Linked DNA regions of Duganella dendranthematis. The protein of the gene in region 2 interacts with the protein of the main gene of each other region in a pairwise test. Links are inferred from orthologs where the notes say so. Each region holds a gene or a part of one and is shown on either strand. Other genes may lie near its edges. The genes, in order: cheA and HH213_RS03230.

What was found.
Region 1: the proteins of HH213_RS03230 (region 2) and cheA interact in binary tests that used the Escherichia coli proteins (3 or more experiments, as listed by UniProt). The link is inferred for Duganella dendranthematis from one-to-one orthologs.

What each region holds. Positions count from the first base shown.
Region 1 is NZ_CP051684.1:159,874-169,522, forward strand. The notes cover bases 3,296-6,282. They hold cheA (chemotaxis protein CheA), read right to left. Parts: upstream 5,889-6,282; coding sequence 3,702-5,888; downstream 3,296-3,701. Other genes in these bases: HH213_RS00865 (chemotaxis protein CheW), read right to left, coding at 3,296-3,692; HH213_RS00875 (response regulator), read right to left, coding at 5,930-6,282. In the rest of the region: chemoreceptor glutamine deamidase CheD, read right to left, coding at 1-329; HH213_RS00855 (CheR family methyltransferase), read right to left, coding at 339-1,202; HH213_RS00860 (methyl-accepting chemotaxis protein), read right to left, coding at 1,312-3,060; more of HH213_RS00865, read right to left, coding at 3,195-3,295; more of HH213_RS00875, read right to left, coding at 6,283-6,295; HH213_RS00880 (chemotaxis protein), read right to left, coding at 6,330-6,878; flagellar motor protein MotB, read right to left, coding at 6,914-7,870; flagellar motor stator protein MotA, read right to left, coding at 7,908-8,768; HH213_RS00895 (class I SAM-dependent methyltransferase), read right to left, coding at 8,899-9,627. UniProt on the Escherichia coli protein: Involved in the transmission of sensory signals from the chemoreceptors to the flagellar motors. CheA is autophosphorylated; it can transfer its phosphate group to either CheB or CheY.
Region 2 is NZ_CP051684.1:685,457-694,875, reverse strand. The notes cover bases 5,933-8,689. They hold HH213_RS03230 (protein phosphatase CheZ), read left to right. Parts: upstream 5,933-6,778; coding sequence 6,779-7,600; downstream 7,601-8,689. Other genes in these bases: HH213_RS03225 (chemotaxis protein CheA), read left to right, coding at 7,600-8,689; HH213_RS03235 (universal stress protein), read right to left, coding at 6,043-6,510; HH213_RS03240 (response regulator), read right to left, coding at 5,933-5,953. Also shown: HH213_RS03270 (FAD:protein FMN transferase), read left to right, coding at 1-803; HH213_RS03265 (sulfite reductase subunit alpha), read left to right, coding at 803-2,167; HH213_RS03260 (DUF2325 domain-containing protein), read right to left, coding at 2,164-3,468; HH213_RS03255 (hypothetical protein), read right to left, coding at 3,484-3,816; hemin uptake protein HemP, read right to left, coding at 3,926-4,120; HH213_RS03245 (Crp/Fnr family transcriptional regulator), read right to left, coding at 4,311-5,105; more of HH213_RS03240, read right to left, coding at 5,309-5,932; more of HH213_RS03225, read left to right, coding at 8,690-9,419.

The DNA.
Region 1 (9,649 bases), 520 kb from region 2 along the record:
CCGCCACCGAATACCTTGGCTTCCAGGTTTTCGCGCCGGGCGCCGGCCTTCAGCAAATCATTGATCAGGATTTCCATCGCGTAGGTGCCATAGCGCGCCGAGGCCGATACCGGGCTGCCGTCGCCGCCGCCGTCCGGCAGCATGAAGTGGTTCATGCCGCCCAGGCCGGTGACACGGTCACGGATGCAGGCCGACACGCACGAACCGAGCACGGTGACGATCAGCATGTCCTTGTTGGTGAAGTAATACTCACCGGGCAGAATCTTGGCGGCCTGGCAGTCGAACGTGCGGTCAAAATAGACGTTCGTGGCAAATTGTTCGAGGTCCATGTTTTATTCTCATGTGCGTTGCGGTGCTTTACGGGCCGCAGCGGTATCGTCCAATTCGTAGACGGTCTTGCCGCGCAGTTTCAACGACTCCGAGACATACAGGAAATTCTCCGAGTGCCCCGCAAACAGCAGCGCATCCGGCTTCATCAGCGGCACGAAGCGCGACAGAATCTTGCGCTGGGTGGCCTTGTCAAAGTAAATCATCACGTTGCGGCAGAAAATGGCGTCGAACTGGCCGCTGATCGGCCAGCTGTCCGCCAACAAGTTCAACTGCTTGAACGTTATCATATTCCGCAGTTCAGGCCGCACGCGTGCCATACCTTCGCGGTCGCCCTTGCCTTTGAGGAAGAAGCGGCGCTGGCGTTCGGGCGACATCTTGTCCAGCCGGTCCATGCCGTAGACGCCGTTGGCGGCGGTCGCCAGCACATTGGTATCGATATCGGTGGCGACGATCTGCACGTTCGGCGTCAGCGTGTTGAACGCTTCGCACACCGTCATGGCGATCGAGTACGGCTCTTCGCCGGTGGAGCTGGCGGAACACCAGATGGTCAGCGGCTCGCGCTTGCCCTTGACGTGGTCGGCCAGCAGCGGGAAGTGATGCGCTTCGCGGAAGAACGAGGTCAGGTTGGTGGTCAGGGCGTTGGTGAACGATTCCCACTCTTCGCCCAGGCGGCCGGCTTCCAGGTCGTCCAGGTATTTGGCGAAGGAATCGATGCCGGTGGCGCGCAGCCGGCGGGCCAGACGGCTGTAAACCATCTCCTGCTTGCTGTCGGCCAGCGAGATGCCGGCGCGTTTGTAGATCAGTCCGCGTACGCGTTCGAAGTCGCGCGCGTTGAAGTCAAATTCCTTGACCGTGTCTTTGCTTTGCGGCATATGTTAACCCTTCTCTGGTACTGCTTACTAACAATGCCCGCCGTCATTCCCGCGCAGGCGGGAACCCATACTCAGCATGGGCACCCGCATGCGCGAGTGCGACGACCACTTAAAATTCTTCCCACTCGTCGGCGCCCGAGGACGCCGCTGTGGTTTTCTTCGGCGCGGCCGGACGCGCGGCAGCGGTCGGTGCTGGCGCTGGCGCCGATGCCGGACGCGATGCGGCGGCAATGGCTGCGCGTTTCGGCGCGGCGGCCGGCTTGACCACAGCGCGCTGCGGCGCCGGAGTCGGTGCGCGGCGCACCGCCGTGTCATGCGACAGCTTGAAGATGCTGACCGCCTGCGACAGCAACTCGGCCTGCTCCTGCATGCTTTCCGCTGCCGCAGCCGCCTCTTCCACCAGGGCCGCATTCTGCTGCGTCATCTCGTCCATCTGCGAAATCGCCTGATTGACTTCCTCGATGCCATTGCTCTGTTCCTGGGTGGCGGCGGTAATCTCGCCCATGATGTCGGCCACCTGGCGAATCGACGTCACGATCAGGTCCATGGTCTGACCGGCTTCGTCCACCAGCTTGCTACCGGCATCGACCTTGTCCACCGAGTCGGTGATCAGTTCCTTGATTTCCTTGGCCGCACCGGCCGAGCGCTGCGCCAGGTTGCGCACTTCCGACGCCACCACGGCGAAGCCACGGCCCTGCTCACCAGCACGGGCCGCTTCCACCGCCGCATTCAGCGCCAGGATGTTGGTCTGGAAAGCGATACCGTCAATCACCGAAATAATGTCGGCGATCTTGCGTGACGATTCGGTGATCGACCCCATGGTCTGTACCACCTGCGACACCACGGTGCCGCCCTTCTCCGCAACCGATGACGCCGACACGGCCAGCTGGTTGGCCTGGCGCGCATTGTCGGCATTCTGCTTGACGGTCGAGGTCAGTTCTTCCATCGACGACGCCGTTTCTTCCAGCGAACTGGCCTGCGATTCGGTACGGGCCGACAGGTCGGCATTGCCGGAAGCGATTTCCTGCGACGCCGTCGAAATCAATTCAGTACCGGTGCGCACATCGCCCACCGTCTTGGCCAGGCTTTCGTTCATATCCTTCAGCGCCTGCAACAGTTCGCTGGTTTCATCCTGGCCGGTGACCTGCACGTCGGAGGTCAACTCGCCGCTGGCCACTTTCTGCGCCACTTCCACCGCGCCCGACAACGGCACCGTGATCGAACGGGTGATGATCGTCGCGCACACCACGCCCAGCGCCACCGCCACGCCGCCCAGCACGAACAGCACCACCATCAGGCCGCGGTCCGAGGTGACCGAGCTGTCCATCACTTCCTCGGCGTTGGCGCGCTGCATGGCGACCAGCTTGTTGATCTGCACCAGCGTCTGCGTATTGAGCGGATCGATGCGGCCGGAAATCACCTTGGCGCCGCCCTCGCTGTTAAATGCCAGAATCTGGCCGATGGCTTCCTTGAAGGCGGTGTTGGTGTCGGCGTCCAGCACGCTGATGTCGGCCAGCACTTTCTTCTCGTTGTCGTTCAGGCCCAGCGCCTTGAGGTCGGCCAGCGCTTTCTCGTAGCGGGCGCGCTGGTCTTTCACTTTCTGCTCTTCCTTCTGCATCAGACTGACGTCCGATTGCAGGCCGATGTTACGCATGGCGATGCCGGTTTCCAGCATCGCGCTCTTCATCACGTCGGCCTGCAGGTTCTTGGCCGTCGCGGTTTCCAACCCGCTGGTCAGCTTGCTCTTGTTGCTGTAATTCAGGTAGTTGGTCATCAGCACGATGGCCACCAGGATCAGCAAAATAATGCCGAAACCGATGCGCAGCCGTGCGCCGATCTTGAAGTCGCGTAAGTTCATGTGGTACTCCCCTCTGTCTGTGCTCTATCGTCGTGTGGCGGCGCGTCCTTCTTTTTGGGACACGTCCGTGTACTGCAAGGTGCCGGCGCGGGGTTGAGGCGCCGGCGGGGCGGGCTAGGCTAAGTGTTGGTCACTCAAGCGGCCGCCAGCTGGTCCATCAAGCCCATTTCCGGGCTGGACATCAGCTTGTCGATGTTAACCAGGATCAGCATGCGCTCGTCGATGGTGCCGAGGCCGATCATATAGTCGGTGCTGAAGGCGGTGCCCATTTCCGGCGCCGGCTTCACTTGTTCCGGGGTCAGCGTGGTCACGTCCGACACCGAGTCCACCACCATGCCGACGATGCGGCCGTTGATGTTGAGGATGATGACCACGGTGAACTGGTCATACACCGGATCGCCGAGGTGGAACTTGATGCGCATGTCCACCACCGGAATGATGATGCCGCGCAGATTGATCACGCCCTTGATGAATTCAGGCGCGTTGGCGATGCGGGTCACCGCTTCGTAGCCGCGGATTTCCTGCACCTTCAGGATGTCGATGCCGTACTCTTCCGTACCAAGCTTGAAGGCCAGGTATTCGTGGCCGGCGATTTCGTTGGCCTGTGCGACGTTGGATTGGATCTCTGCCATGATGGCCCCCTATGAAGAAAAAATCGATTCGTCGGCCAACTGGCGCGACGAGCGTATCAGCGCGGCTACATCCAGGATCAGCGATACGCCGCCGTCACCCAGGATGGTTGCGCCGGAAATGCCGGCTACTTTGCGGTAATTGGATTCCAGGTTCTTGACCACCACCTGCTGCTGGCCGACCAGGTCGTCGACGAACAGGCCAGCCTTGCGGCCGTCGGTCTCGACGATGATGACGATGCCTTGGCACGGGTCGGTAAAGCGCGGCGCGATGTCGAACATCTGGTGCAGCGGCACCAGCGGCAGGTACTCGCCGCGCACCTTGATGACGCGGCCCTTGCCACTGATTTCCTTGACGTCTTCCGGCACCGGCTGCAGCGATTCGATCACGAAGCCCAGCGGCAAGATGTAAATCTCGTCGCCGACGCGGATCGACATGCCATCCAGAATCGCCAGCGTCAACGGCAGCGAAATCGAGATGGTGGTGCCGAAGCCCTTGGCCGAGCGGATGTCGACCACGCCGCCCATGGCGGTGATATTACGCTTGACCACGTCCATGCCGACGCCGCGTCCCGACACGTCGGTGACCACGTCGGCGGTCGAGAAGCCCGGCGCGAAGATCAGCTGCCAGACTTCGGCGTCGCTCATGTTTTCCGTTACCGGCAGGCCGTTCTGTTCGGCCTTGGCCAGGATGCGCTCGCGGTTCAAGCCGCCGCCATCATCCGATACTTCGATGATGATGTTGCCGCCCTGGTGAGAAGCCGACAGGAACAGCCGGCCGGCATCGCTCTTGCCGCCGGCGCGCCGCACTTCCGGCATTTCGATGCCGTGGTCGATCGAGTTGCGCACCAGGTGCGTCAGCGGATCGACGATGCGCTCGATCAGGCCCTTGTCCAGTTCGGTGGCGGCGCCGTTGGTGATGAAATCGACCTTCTTGCCCAGCTTGTGCGCCAGGTCGCGCACCATGCGCGGGAAGCGCGAGAACACGAAGTCCATCGGCATCATGCGGATCGACATCACCGCTTCCTGCAGGTCGCGGGTATTGCGGGTCAGCTGGCCGACGCTGTTGAGCAGGCGCTCGTGCACCATCGGGTCGAGCGTATCGACGCGCTGTTCGATCATCGCCTGCGTGATGACCAGTTCGCCAACCAGATTGATCAGCTGGTCGACCTTCTCGATCGAGACGCGGATCGAGGCCGACTCGGCGCCGGCGTGGGCAGGTGCCTTCTCTTTTTCCTTCTCTTCCTTCTTGACGACTTTCTTCTCTTCTTCCGGCGGCGTTTCGATCACGATGCCGGCGGCGGCGCGGATCTGTTCGACCGGCTGGAAGAAGCCGTAACCTTGTGCGTCTTCGCTGCCGGCGGCGGCGTTGGCGCGGATTTCGTCCAGCGGCTGGAAGAAGCCATAGCCCTCGCCGGCGGCGGCGGGCTTGAGTTCGGTAGTGTCGAAGAAACCGTAGCCGAGGTCAGCCTCGACCTGATTGCGCGCGGCCCGTTCCTTTGCCGCCTGCGCGTCGTCCAGCGCCGGCAGTTCGGTGACGATCATGTCGTCCGGATTGAGCACGAAGGAGCAGATGGCGATCACGTCGTCCAGGCTCTCATGCGTGGTGACCAGCATGGCGTTGCGGTCCTTGTCCAGCGGCGTGATCGAGACGTGGCCCATCAGGCCCAGTTCCTCGCCCAGCGCCTGCACCTCGCGGTGCGGCATGGCCGGCAGTTCCAGGCGGTAGCGGCGGCCGCCGCTGTGATCGACCACCTTGGTTTCGACCGCATTGTAGGCCGGCGCGACCGGCGCCAGCGCCACCACCGGCACGTCCTGCGCCAGCGATTGCAGCATCATGCGCACATTGCCGACCGCGTCCTGATCGACCGCGCTGCCGAGACGGTGACCGTCCAGCTGCATTTTGAGGATGTCCTTGGCGGCCAGGAAGGCGTCCACGTGTTCGCCGGTCAACGCCATCTCGCCTTTGCGGATGCGGTCCAGCAGGGTTTCCAGCACGTGCGTGATTTCGCTCATGTCGGTCACGCCAAACGTGGAGGCGCCGCCCTTGACCGAGTGGGCGGTGCGGAAGATCGCGTTCAGATCCTCGGCATCGGGGGCGTCCAGATCGACGGCCAGCAGCAGCCGCTCCATTTCAGCCAGCAGCTCCTCGGCCTCATCGAAAAAGACCTGATAAAACTGGCTTATATCGATGGTCATGGGGATACTCCGTTACGTTCGCTTCGCATCATGACGCCTTATCAGCCGATGACCTTTTTGACGACTTCGATCAGCCGCTGCGGATCGAAAGGTTTGACCAGCCAGCCATTGGCGCCGGCGGCGCGGCCCTTGGCCTTCATCTCGTCGGACGATTCGGTGGTCAGCATCAGGATGGGAGTCTTGGCGTAGCTCGGCAGCTCGCGCAGCAGCTTGATCAGTTGCAGGCCGTCCATGCGCGGCATATTCTGGTCGGTCAGCACCAGGTCGACGTTCTGCAGCTTGGCTTTTTCCAGGCCTTCCTGGCCGTCCACCGCCTCCACCACCTGGTAGCCGGCCGCCTTCAGGCTGAACGCCACCATCTGGCGCAGGGAGCTGGAATCATCAACTGCAAGTATAGTCTTGGCCATCTTTATCTCTCTTGTAAATCACGTTATATAGTTGTTAGAACAGCTCGATGTCGCCGCTCTCCAGGTGTTGCTGACTGACTGCTTTGCGCAACACGCTGCGCAATTCCAAACTCTGTATCGCCAGCGCCATGCTGACCTTGCCCAGCAGCTCGACGATCTGTTCGTTGTCGCTCTCGGGCAGCATCTCGTCGCCATGGGCGCCCAGCGTGCCGAGGAACTCGCGCAAGCCGGTCACGCGTTTCAGCGTGCGGTCCAGCAACTGGCTGGTCATGTCCTGGAATTGCAGGCTGGTGATGGCGGCGTTCACATAGCCGCCGACCTGGCCTTGCAGCGCCTCCAGCTGGGCGCGCTGCTCGGGGGTCGCGGTGCCGCCTTGCAGCAGCAGCTGGATGGTGGCCTGCTCGGCCTCCACCGTCTTATGGATCGCCATGAAGTTGAAGGACAGCTTTTCAATCGCTTCCTCCAGCAGCAGGCCGGTCTGGATCAGGTCGGTCTCGACTTCGGTCAGATGCCGGCGACCGTGGTCAGCCACGCCGGACAGCAGGCGCTTGACGTGGGACCCCAGAATTTTTTTTCTCGTCATAACAGTCTCGTTTACTTCTGTTTACTTCTACTGGCTTATTTGCGCACCGGCGGGCCGGACGGCTTACCCTGGGCCGCCGCTGCGGGGGCGATCTCGGCAGCATCCTCGGCGTCGCCGACCTCGATCTTGCGGCCGTCGCGCAGCACATTGTCTTCGGCCTTGCGGTTCATGACGACGATGCTGATGCGGCGGTTGATCGGATTGAACGGGTCGGCCTTGTCGAGGTTGATGGCCGAGGCCAGCCCGACCACGCGCAAGACCTTGGCATCCTGCATGCCGCCGACGATCAGCTCGCGGCGCGAAGCGTTGGCGCGGTCGGCCGACAATTCCCAATTGCTGTAGCCGGCGTCGCTCATATACGGCGTCGAATCGGTGTGGCCGGACAGGCTGATGCGATTCGGCACGTCATTCAGCACGAAGCCGATCTCGTGCAGGATGTCCTTGGTGTACGGTTGCAGCTCAGCCTTGGCCAGCGCGAACATCGGCCGGTTCTGCTCGTCGACGATCTGGATCCGCAGCCCCTCGCTGGTGATGTCGAGCAGCAGCTGGTCCTTGTATTTCTTCAGCAGCGGGTTGGCCTCGATCTTGTTCTCGATGCGTTCCTTGAGCGCTTTCAGGCGCTGGTTTTCTTCCGCTTCCATGGCGGCCTTGGCGGCCGTCAGGTTATAGGTCTTCTTGACCTGCGGGTCGTCGCTGGCCTTGACCTGGCCGTCGGTACGGGTCAAGTCCTTGCCGCCGCCCTTGATCACCGACGAGCTGTCGCCGCTGCCGGAACCGCCCGCCATCGCCACCTTCAGCGGCGTCTTGAAGTATTCGGAAATGCCGTTGAGGTCGCCCTTGGTGGTCGAACCCAGCAGCCACATCAGCAGGAAGAACGCCATCATCGCCGTCACGAAGTCGGCATACGCGATCTTCCAGGCGCCGCCGTGGTGACCGCCGCCGCCCTTCTTGATGCGCTTGACGATAATCGGCCGCAAGCCCTCTTCAGCCATGATTCATCCTTAAACTAGTGAAATTGCGCGGCATGGCTTACTTCGACTTGGATTTCTTGATGTGGTCTTCCAGCTCGTTGAAGGTCGGGCGCTCGGTCGAGTACAGCACCTTGCGGCCGAATTCCACCGCCAGCGCCGGCGCGTAGCCGTTCAAGCTGGCCAACAGCGTGACTTTCACGCACTGGTACATTTTGGTCGACTCTTCCAGCTTCTGTTCCAGCAGGCTCGACAGCGGACCGACGAAGCCGTAGGCCAGCAGAATACCGAGGAAGGTACCGACCAGCGCGTGGGCGATCAGGATACCCAGCTCGGCCGGCGGCAAGCCTACCGATTCCATGGTGTGCACCACGCCCATCACCGCCGCCACGATACCGAAGGCCGGCATGCCGTCGCCCAGCTTGGCGATGGCGTGGGCCGGCGCGGCGCCCTCGTGGTGGTGGGTCTCGATCTCCATGTCCATCAGGTTCTCGATCTGGAACGCATCCATATTCCCCGACACCATCAGGCGCAGGTAATCGGTCATGAATTCGACGATGTGATGGTCTTCCAGCACGCTCGGGTACTTGCTGAACAGCGGGCTTTGCTCCGGGCTGTCGATATCGCCTTCGATCGACATCAGGCCTTCCTTGCGGACCTTGGACAGCACGTCGAACAGCAGCGACATTAGCTCCATGTACAGGTCTTTGGTGTAGCGCGAGCCCTTGAACAGGGTCGGAATCGCACCCAGTGTAGCTTTCAGGGTCTTGCCGTTGTTACCGACCAGGAAGGCGCCGACAGCGCCGCCGCCGATCATGACCAGCTCCAGCGGCTGAATCAGCACGGCCATGTGCCCGCCGCTGGCGGCATAGCCGCCGAACACGCCAAGCAGGACCACTACATATCCGATGATGACTAACAAGTGTTCTGACTCCCCAGAGCGAAAACCGGCCGAATTGTGACGAAGTGGGCCGGTTTTTCAAGAATTTACATATAGAACTACAATAGCCTGACTAAGGGGGGGCGGGCAAGTGAATAACGTCAAATGATGCTTAAAAGTACCATATATAGAGGGGAATTTCGCGCTCTGTGGCTCTAATGATGCTATCTGGTGTTCTTTCCTCAATGACAAATTCATAGCTCACAAGCATCGAACCAGGACACATTTCAGCAGCCGCCTTGTGCCACAATCCGGACATGGCGGCCGGTGACAGATAAGCAAATACCATGTCGAACTGGCTAAAGTCCAGGCTTTCGTAGTCGCCCCGCAGGAAGCGGGCACGGCTGCCGCCGAGCCTGGCGCGCAGCCAGCTAACCAGCCACGGCAGCGGCGCCAGTTCAATGCCGACGACGTCGGCGTCCGGCCGCACCCGCGCCAGGTACAGGGTCAGGCCACCGAGGCCGCTGCCGATGTCGATCACACGTGGCGCAGCGCCCTGGCGGGCCGGCAGCAGCTGGCGTACCGCATCCCACACGGCCGGACCGGACGGGTAATACGGCACCTGAGTGCGGAACGTCGACCAATACCAGCCCAGCAGCAGCAAAAACACCGCGCCGAACAGCCACGACGGCAGGCTCAGCGCCAGCGCGGCCAGCACCGCCAGCGGAAACAACAACTGGATCGCGCGCCACCAGGCCGCCAGCGCCAGCTTCCAGGTGAGCGCGGCCGCCAGCAGGCCCTGCACCACGGCCACGGTCAGATAATCGACGGGGAAACGAAAACTGGCCATCACATAAATGATGGCCAGCGTGAGCGGCATGGCGCCGCACTGGATCAGCATGGCCTGTACAGCGGGTGCGCGG
Region 2 (9,419 bases):
TCAACCGCGCGCCCGCCGATAGCTGGCACGTGTTGCCGCCGGCATTTTTTGATGTGCTGGCTTTTGCGATGGATGTAGCGCGCGCTTCCGGCGGCGCTTACGATCCGACCGCCGGTACGCTTGTCAACCTGTGGGGCTTCGGCCCGTGGGGGCGCTACGACCAGCCGGATTTTGTACCGCCTTCCAACGATGAAATCAGCATCGCCCGCAGCCAGCTGGCGGCGCGGCCGGTGCGCCTGCAGCGCGATGGCCGCAAGGCCTTGCAGCCGGGCGGCGTGCAGCTGGATCTGTCGGCCGTGGCCAAGGGCTACAGCGTCGACCGGCTGTCTTATTACCTGAAAACCCAGGGCTTTGCGCACCACCTGGTCGAGGTGGGCGGCGAGTTGCGCGGCGCCGGCGTCAAGCCGGACGGCCAGCCTTGGTGGGTCATGCTGGAGCAAGTCACCGACATCGCCCCGGGCGCAACCGCGCCGGACGAACTGGTGCTGGCCTTGCATGGGCTGGCGGTCGCCACCTCTGGCGACTATCGCCGCTATTTCGAGCTGGACGGCAAGCGCTATTCCCACACCGTCGATCCGCGCAGCGGCATGCCGATCGCCAACGACCTGGCCTCGGTCACGGTAGTGCACGCGCAGTGCATGGCAGCCGACGCCTGGTCGACCGCGCTGACCGTGCTGGGCTGGCGCGACGGCCTGCATCTGGCTGAGCTGCAAGGACTGGCGGCGCGCTTTGTCGTGCGTCAGCCGGACGGCAGTTTCGCCGAATACCTGAGTACCCATTTACGCAGCATGTTAGACGAATAATGATTTGGACCAACGACCCTTCCCGATTGATGATGGTGGCAGGCATGAGCGTGGGGTACGCGCTGGTGTGTCTGGCGCCGTACCTGCGCACGCGCCGCAAGCGTCAGGCCGCCGCGCGCGCCAAGGCGGAAGCAGCGGCCTCGCCCGGCTGGATCGTCACCTACGCCAGCCAGACCGGCAATGCCGATGAACTGGCGCAGCAAACCGCCGCCACGCTGAAGCTGGCCGGTATTCCGGCACGGCTGTGCGAATTGTCCGAGCTGGAGGCGCAGGATTTGCAGGAAGCCGAGCGCATCCTGTTCCTGGTCAGCACCTATGGCGAGGGCGACGCGCCGGATGCGGCGGCCGGCTTTGCAGGCCGCCTGATGACCACCTCGCTGCCGCTGCCGAAACTGCATTACGCGGTGCTGGCGCTGGGCGACAGTGCTTATGCGCAGTTCTGCGGTTTCGGCCGCGCGCTGGATCAATGGCTGCAGGCGCAGGGCGCGCAAAGCCTGTTCCCACGCGTGGAAGTGAACCGCAGTTCGGAACAGGCGATCGGGCAATGGCGGCAGCAATTGAGCCACCTGGCAGGCACCAGCGATGCGCCTGACTGGAGCGCGCCGGCGTTTGACGCATGGCGTCTGAGCGAGCGGGTGCAACTGAATGCCGGCAGCGCCGGCGCGCCGGTGTATCACTTGGAACTGGAACCGCTGAACGGCGCGCTGCCGGCCTGGCAGTCGGGCGACCTGGTGCAGGTGGCCGCGCCGGCCGATCCGTCGCGCGCGCGGGAATATTCAATCGCCTCGATTCCGGCCGATGGCCGCGTCCATTTGCTGGTGCGTCTGCATACGCATGATGACGGCAGCCACGGCGTGGCCTCCGGCTGGCTGACGCAGCAGGCGTCGCTGGGCGAGACCGTGCAATTGCGGCTGCGCCAGCATCGCCGTTTCCGCCTTGAAGGCAACGTCGAACGGCCGCTGATCTTGATCGGCAACGGCAGTGGCATCGCCGGCCTGCGCGGCCACCTGAAAGCGCGTGTGCTGGCAGGGCAGGGACGCAACTGGTTGCTGTTCGGCGAACGCAACGCCGCCTACGACTACCACTACCGCGCTGAACTGGACGGCTGGCAGCGCGACGGCATGCTGGAAAAACTGGATATGGTGTTTTCTCGCGACCAGACCGAGCGGCGCTACGTGCAAGACCGTTTGGCCGAGCAGGCGGAAGCGGTGCGAGAATGGATCGCCGAAGGCGCCGCCATCTACATCTGCGGCAGCCTGGAAGGCATGGCGGCCGGCGTCGACGCCGCACTGGAAGCCGCGCTAGGCCGCGACGGCCTGGACGCACTCGCCGTCGCCGGCCGCTACCGCCGCGACGTCTACTAATCGGCGCCGGCTTGTTCCAGGCCGCGGGCCAGGCTGGAGATGGAGGGGTTGTCGATGAAGACGCAACGCTTGCCGTTGCGCTTGCAGTAGTCTTTGACCCGCCAGTACGCGCTGTGGCTGATGCAGCCGGTCTGACAAATCACCAGGTCGGCCGCCGCCAGGCTCGCTTCCAGGCGGTTGGCGTTGTCTTCCAGGCCGCCGTCGTGGTGGCTGAATTGCGCGCCTTCGCGCTCGATCAGTTCGCGGTAACTGGCGACGTTACCGTTGCGACCGCCGACACACAGCACCGCGCGTTCACGCAGACTCAACGGCATTTTCATGACGTGCTCGACCACCTGCCGGGCCGCTTCCTGCACCGGCGCCGGGGCTACTGAGGCGTCGTTGGCGCGCGCCAGTTCCAGTTTCAGTTCGGCGATCTGGTTGCGCATGGCGCGTTCGCGTTCTTCCATCTGGCCTAGGCGCTCGGCCAGCTTGGCGCGCGATTCCAGGCCGGGAATCGATTCGCGCAATTGTTCCAGTTCGCCCCTGATCGAGTCGATCATGCTGTCCTTGCCCACCACCTGCGCGCGCAGCTGCATCAGCTGCGAGGCGTGCTTGTCGGCGTCGGTGGTTTTCTCGGCCATCAGCGCGCTGGCGCGTTGCTGGGCTTTGGCCAGCTCGTGCGTCAGGCGCTTGTTTTCTTCCAGCGTGGCGTTGAACTTGGTGATGTCGGCACGCACGCACGCGCCAGCCTGGTGCTGCACCATGTGCAGGTCGCGGCACATCTGTTCTTCCAGTTCGGAATTGCAGCGCGGATGCGTCAGGCCGGCCCAGAAGGCGCCGGCGACGTCGCCATTGTTGACCGCAGCGCGCCACAGCTCGGCCACCTGTTCGGTCGTCTTGGCGTTGCGGAAACGCAGCAGCACGGCCGCGTAGCGACGTTCCAGCTCTTTTTGCAGCGCTTCCGACAGGCGGTTGCGGCTGGCGCATTCGGTCACCGCGCCGACGTGTACTTCGTAGTCGTCGGCCACCACTTTGCCACTGGTGACTTTGTCGACCAGCTTGCGCAGCACGCCCAGCGGGAAGCCGACCCCGACCAGCGGGCAGTGGCAGGCATGGCCCAGTTCCCACAGCCGGCGGCGGCGCGAAGCCTGCGCTTCCGGTTCCTTGCCCAGCACGCTGAAAACGTTGTTGATGACCGGCTTGATGACTTGCCGGGCGTTCTGCTCGGCCAGACGCTGACCGGGCTGGGCTACCGGCCCGGCCACCTGCGGCATGGCGGCGGCGATGATAGCCGCCAGTGGATCGTGTTTCTCGCACATGGTCAACGGCTCCGCTCAGGCGACCGACGGCGCAGTGCGCGCGCGGGCCATGATGCGGCTCAGGAAGTTGGTCTTTTCCTGTTCGTGCATGTTGCGTTCCACCTCGCTTGCCCACTGTTCCGACAACTGGGCGCAGGTCGCGCTCAGCACCGGCGCCAGTTCCGGCAAACCGGCTAGTGCTTTCAGATGACGCTCGATCACCGAGGCCAGCTTGACGCAACCACCGGCGTCATCGCTGCCGGCGGTGTAGTGCGACATCAGATGCAGCACGGCGGACAGCATCAGTTCGGGATTGTGGCCGCCATGCGATGAGGCGAGGAAAATCGGGTTGCTATGTTCGATGGCCATCAGACGCTCCAGGTGTGGAAAGAGAGTGTGGCTGGCGGCGGCTGGCTACTCAAGGGGAGATTGGGCGCGGCGGCGCCCTTTAACGCACAGTTAATCGGTACGGCACAAATCAGGCAGTGAGGATCAGCTTGTTCAGCTGGGTGATGCGCAGGCGGTAGACGCGGCCGCCGTGCTCGATTTCCATCTCGCGGCCGCCATCCATCAGGCCGGCGCTGCTGACGCGTTTGACCGGCTTGACCGCCTGAGCGGCAGCTACGGCGACAGGGTGGGCGGCGGGGGCCATCGCAGGGGTAGTCGTGATCATCTTCGCTTCTCCTTAATAAGAATGATTCGTATTTGCATTCATTATTGAGGAAGACGCGGCGGAATGCAAGCGTTTTTGCAGTCTTTTCGTTACCAAGACGATAAAAAAACGGCCCAGTCAATGACCGGGCCCAAGGCTGGGTAATGCGGGAGGTAGTACTTGAATCACTACAATGAATCACTGCGGGTTACTACAAAGCCGCCAGCAACTGGCCGGACGGTACGGTAGCGCCACCTTTGGACTTGCTGGTGGCGGGCTTGCCCCGCGTGCGCGAGGGCGGCAGGCGGCGCAAGGTTTTCAGGGCTTCGGGATCCTTGATGCCGATGGTGCGCTGGTCGACGCTGATCAGGCCGATCTCGTTGAAGGCGGACAGGGTGCGGCTGACGGTTTCCAGCGTCAGGCCCAGGTAGCTGCCGATTTCGTGGCGCGTCATGCGCAGGTTGAACAGCTTGCTGGAGTAGCCCATCTGCGCGAAGCGTTCGGCCAGCGCCACCAGGAAGCGCGCCACCCGGGCCTCGGCGCTGAGCGCGCCCAGCATGCCGATCATCGCCTGCTCGCGCACCAGCTCGCGGCTCATGACGCCGTACATCATGTTTTCCAGCTCAAGGTGGATGCGGCCGAGCGCGGTCAGTTTCTTGAACGGCAGCAGGATCAGGTCGCAATCGGACAGCGCCACCGCTTCCGACGAGTAGTGGCGGGTGTGGATGCCGTCGACGCCCAGCATGTCGCCCTTCATCGGGAAGCTGAGCACCTGCTCGTTGCCGTATTCGTCGATCAGCACGGTTTTGAGGAAGCCGGAGTTGACGATGTACAGCGTGTCGAACGGCTGGCCGATGGTGTGGATGCGCTGGCCGGTTTTAAACTGCACGTGCTGGAACAGCAATTCCTCGTTGGCCATTGAACTGGCGGCGGGAATGTGCAGCAAGTCGCAGACCTCTTTGAGGTTCGACCAGAGCCGCCCCTGCCGCTGGCGGCCGGCTTCCATCGACGACGATTGCAGTGCCGTCGTGGCCGGGCGAATTTCAGACGTTTGCGTTGACAGCATAGTGGTCTCCTGTAGACAGGTATCTGAACGGTATGGTTTCAGTATGTCAACACGGAGGTCGGATAGATATCAGCAATGGCTGAATCTACTGGTAGGAGTCGGGCTAAAGTTTGTAGGAGTCGTCCTACAGGTGAGCTCGGCTATCAGGTTTTGAACGGGGATAACAGACGGTGGGCGACGGCGTACTGCACCATTTCCGCCAATGAACTCATGCCCATTTTCTGCATGATGCGGGTTTTGTGGGTGCTGACGGTTTTGACGCTCAGGTGCAGGCTGTTGGCGATCTCGGTGATGGAACGGCCGGCCACCAGCAGCGAGAACACCTCGAATTCGCGGTCCGACAGTTGTTTATGCAACAGCGACTCGTGCGGCATCATGATGTTGAGCGCCAGCTGCTCGGCTACTTCGGTGCTGATGTACGGGCGGCCGGAAGCGACCTTGCGGATCGCGCCGACCAGCTGGGTGCCGGCGCTTTCCTTGGTCAGATAGCCCTGGGCGCCGGCGCGGATGGCGCGCACCGCGTACTGTTCTTCCTCGTGCATGGTGAGGATCAGGATGGCCAGCTTGGGCGCCTCGGCCTTGACCTGGCGGATCAGGTCGACGCCACTGCGGCCCGGCATCGACAAGTCCAGCAGCAGCAGGTCGAAGCCGCCCTGGCGCACATGGCCGAGCACCTCGAAGCCGTCGATGGCCTCGCCCACGATGTCGATATCCGGCGCGCCATCAAGAATGCGTTTCAGCCCCTCGCGCATGATGGTGTGGTCGTCGGCAATCACTATACGAATCATGGAATGGTGGCAAAAAAATGATTAATAGTAAGTTTTGTTACTGTTGAGTCAAGTTGGTCATATTACTATAAACGTTGACCGACGGGCGCTTATTTGGCGCCAGGCTCCTTGATCAGGCGGTGTACCAGCACCGGGATTTTGGAATGCTGCAACACCTTGTTGGTTACACTGCCCAGTAACAACTGACCCCAGCCGCTGCGGCCGTGCGATCCCATGAAGATCAGGTCGCAACCATGCTGTTGCGCGACGTCGACGATTTTCAGCGCGGCGCTCTCGTGGAAGGCGGTGAGCGTGGTGCAGTTGACGCCGCGTTTGGCGCAGGAATCGGCCACGTCCTGGGTGTGGTCGGCGCCGGCGCGCTCCATCGCGGCGCGGTATTCGGCCTCGCTGGGATAGCTGGGTGGAATGATTTCGACGTAGATCGGGTACTGGTATTCCGGCGCAACAAACAGGGCCAGCACTTCGGCGCCCAGCTGTTCGGCAAACTGCACGCCGGCGCAGGCGGTCTTGCTGGATACGGCCGAGCCGTCGGTGGTGATCAGGATTTTGCGGTACATGACAAACCTCCCTTTTATGCATCAACTCACAAGATGATTGTAGCCCCGATTTACATTATTAACAGTATGGAAAGACTTGATGTTTATCAAATAAAATCGCTTTATCCTGTGGTGCAGGGTGTGGGCTTTTATGCGTCTGACACGTTTTTTTTGCACTAAAGCACTACTTTTGTGTCCTGCGGCATACCTCGGTGATCTTTCCAATGTTAGTATCTCCAAATACAGCTAGTTTAGGCAGTAAATTTATCAATATGGAGAAGCAGGGATTATGACTAACGCCGCTGACGATTTCGACGCCTTATTTGAAGAAGTGTCCGCTCAGAGCAAGACAGCAGCGCCCGCTCCAGCGCCTGCGCCAGCCCCGGCCGCCAGCGCAGAAGACGACCTGGAAAGCCTGTTTGAAGAAGTCGCAGCGGCCCGTCCGGCCGATGCCGCGCCCGCCGCCGTTGCTGCGCCCGCCGCAGCCGCCCCAGCCGAGGGGGCGCCCGTCGAAGACAAGGCCATGTTCGAACGCCTGGGCGGCATCGTGCGTTTGTTGCACGATTCGCTGCGCGAACTGGGCTACGACAAGGCCCTGACCGAAGCGTCGAGCCAGATCAACGACGCCCAGGACCGCCTCGAATACGTCGCTACGCTGACCGAGCAAGCCGCCAACAAGGTGCTCAACACCCTGGACGAGGGCATGCCGGAGCAGGACACGCTGTCGAAAAAATCAAAAGACATGGAAAACCGCTGGGCCGACCTGTTCGCAGGCAAGCTCAGCCTGGAGCAGTTCAAGCAACTGGCCGGCGACTCGCAGCAGTTCGCGATCGCCGTGTCGGCCGCCACCGAAGCGGAAAAGGCGCGCCTGCTGGAAATCATGATGGCCCAGGACTTCCAGGACATCACCGGTCAATTGATCAAGAAAGTGGTGACTATCACGAAAACTGTCGAGAGTGAATTGGCCACGCTGCTGCGCGACAATGCGCCGCCGGCGGTCAAGGAGAAGATTGCACAGAAAGAAGTGTCCCTGATGTCCGGTCCGTCCGCTCCGGCCGTGGCGCTGAATCAGGACAGTGTTGACGATCTTCTTGCCGATCTGGGGTTCTAATGGACGATATGCTGAAGGATTTCGTCGTTGAGGCGATGGATCTGGCGGTCAACGTGGAGGAGCACCTGCTGCGCCTCGAACGTGACCCCGAGAACAAGGAAACGCTGAACGCGGTGTTCCGTTCGTTCCACACCATCAAGGGCGGCGCCGGTTTCATGGGCCTGCCGGCGATGGTGACGGCCTGCCACCTGACCGAGAATCTGTTTGACGCCCTGCGGACCGGCGCCGCGCCGGTGACGCCGCTGTCGATCGAAGCGGCGCTGCAAGCGTCGGGCTTTGTCGCCGACCAGCTGGCCGAACTGAACGACGGCGCCGAGCCGAGCAGCCTGCCGGCGCTGCCGAGCGATCTGGAACAGTTGCTCAACGACGCCATCGCCGGCAAGTCCAGCGCGCCGGCCAAGCCGGCTGCCGCCGCCGCCGCGCCCGCACCGGCGCCAGTTGCCGCCGCCCCTGTCGCCGTTGCCGCCGCGCCATCGGCCGACGGCCTGGACTGGGAAGGCATGTATGAAACCGTGATGCCTGCCGGTAGCTACACCCGTTCCGCCCCGGCCCCGGTCGCGGTGGCCGCGCCGGTGGAAGCCGTTGCCGCAGCGGCCGCGCCGGCCGCTTCCGCGCCGCCAAGCGCCGCGGAAATCGCCGCTGTCGCGGCCGAAGTCAAGGCCGCGCCAGGTGCGCGCCGCGAAGTGGCCGACAAAAAAGACGAACGTGCCCACGCCGCGCCGGCCAAGGAAGAATCGATCCGGATCGACGCCGTCAAGCTGGACGCGCTGCTCGAAGTGGCCGGCGAATCGGTACAGGCCGCCAACCAGGCCGCCGTGCTGCTGGAACGCCTGATGCAGTTCAAGTTCGAAGGCCAGGCGCAGACGCTGATGTCGACGCTGGCCGAAACGCTGGAACGCGCCTCGCGCTACTCGACCGAACTGCAGCGCGCCACGCTGGCGACCCGCATGCAGCCGGTCGGCCGCCTGTTCCAGAAATTCCCGCGCCTGGTGCGCGAGCTGGCCAAGGATCTGGGCAAGGAAGTCGATCTGAACATCGAAGGTGCGGAGACCGAAGTCGACCGTGTGGTGGTCGATTCGCTGTACGATCCGCTGGTGCACATGCTGCGCAACGCGCTCGATCACGGCGTCGAGACGCCGGAAGAGCGCGCCGCAGTCGGCAAGCCGCTGCGCTCGTTCATCCAGCTCAAAGCGTGGCAGGAAGCCAACAGCGTGATGATCGTGCTGCAGGATGACGGCAAGGGCATGGACCCGGTCAAGCTGCGCCAGATCGCCTTGCGCAAGGGGCTGATCTCGGAATCGGCACAGTTGACCGCCGACGATTGCTATCAACTGGTATTCTTGCCGGGTTTCTCGACCAAGGAAGTGGCGTCCAGCGTCTCCGGTCGCGGCGTCGGCATGGACGTGGTGAAAACCGCCGTGGAGAAAAACCGCGGCGCGATCCACATCGAGTCCGAGCTGGGCAAGGGCACTAAGTTCTCCATCCGCCTGCCGATCGAGCTGTCGATCGTGCCGACCATGCTGGTCTCGACCTCGGGCGCCGCGCTGGCGCTGCCGATGGCCGTGGTACAGCGCGTGGTCGAGCTGCCGGAAGTGTTCATGGAAGTCGGCGGCGCGCCGGTGCTGAAGGACCAGGGCCGTCCGCTGCCGGTGCGTTCGCTGGCCGACTCGCTGGGCTACGAAAGCTGCCGCGAGAAGGTGGGTATTGTTGTCTCGGCACCACAGCCGTACATCCTGGCCGTGGAAGCGGTGGATGGCACTGCCGATCTGGTGATCAAGCCGATGACCGCGATTACCGTCGAGGGCATTACCGGCACGGC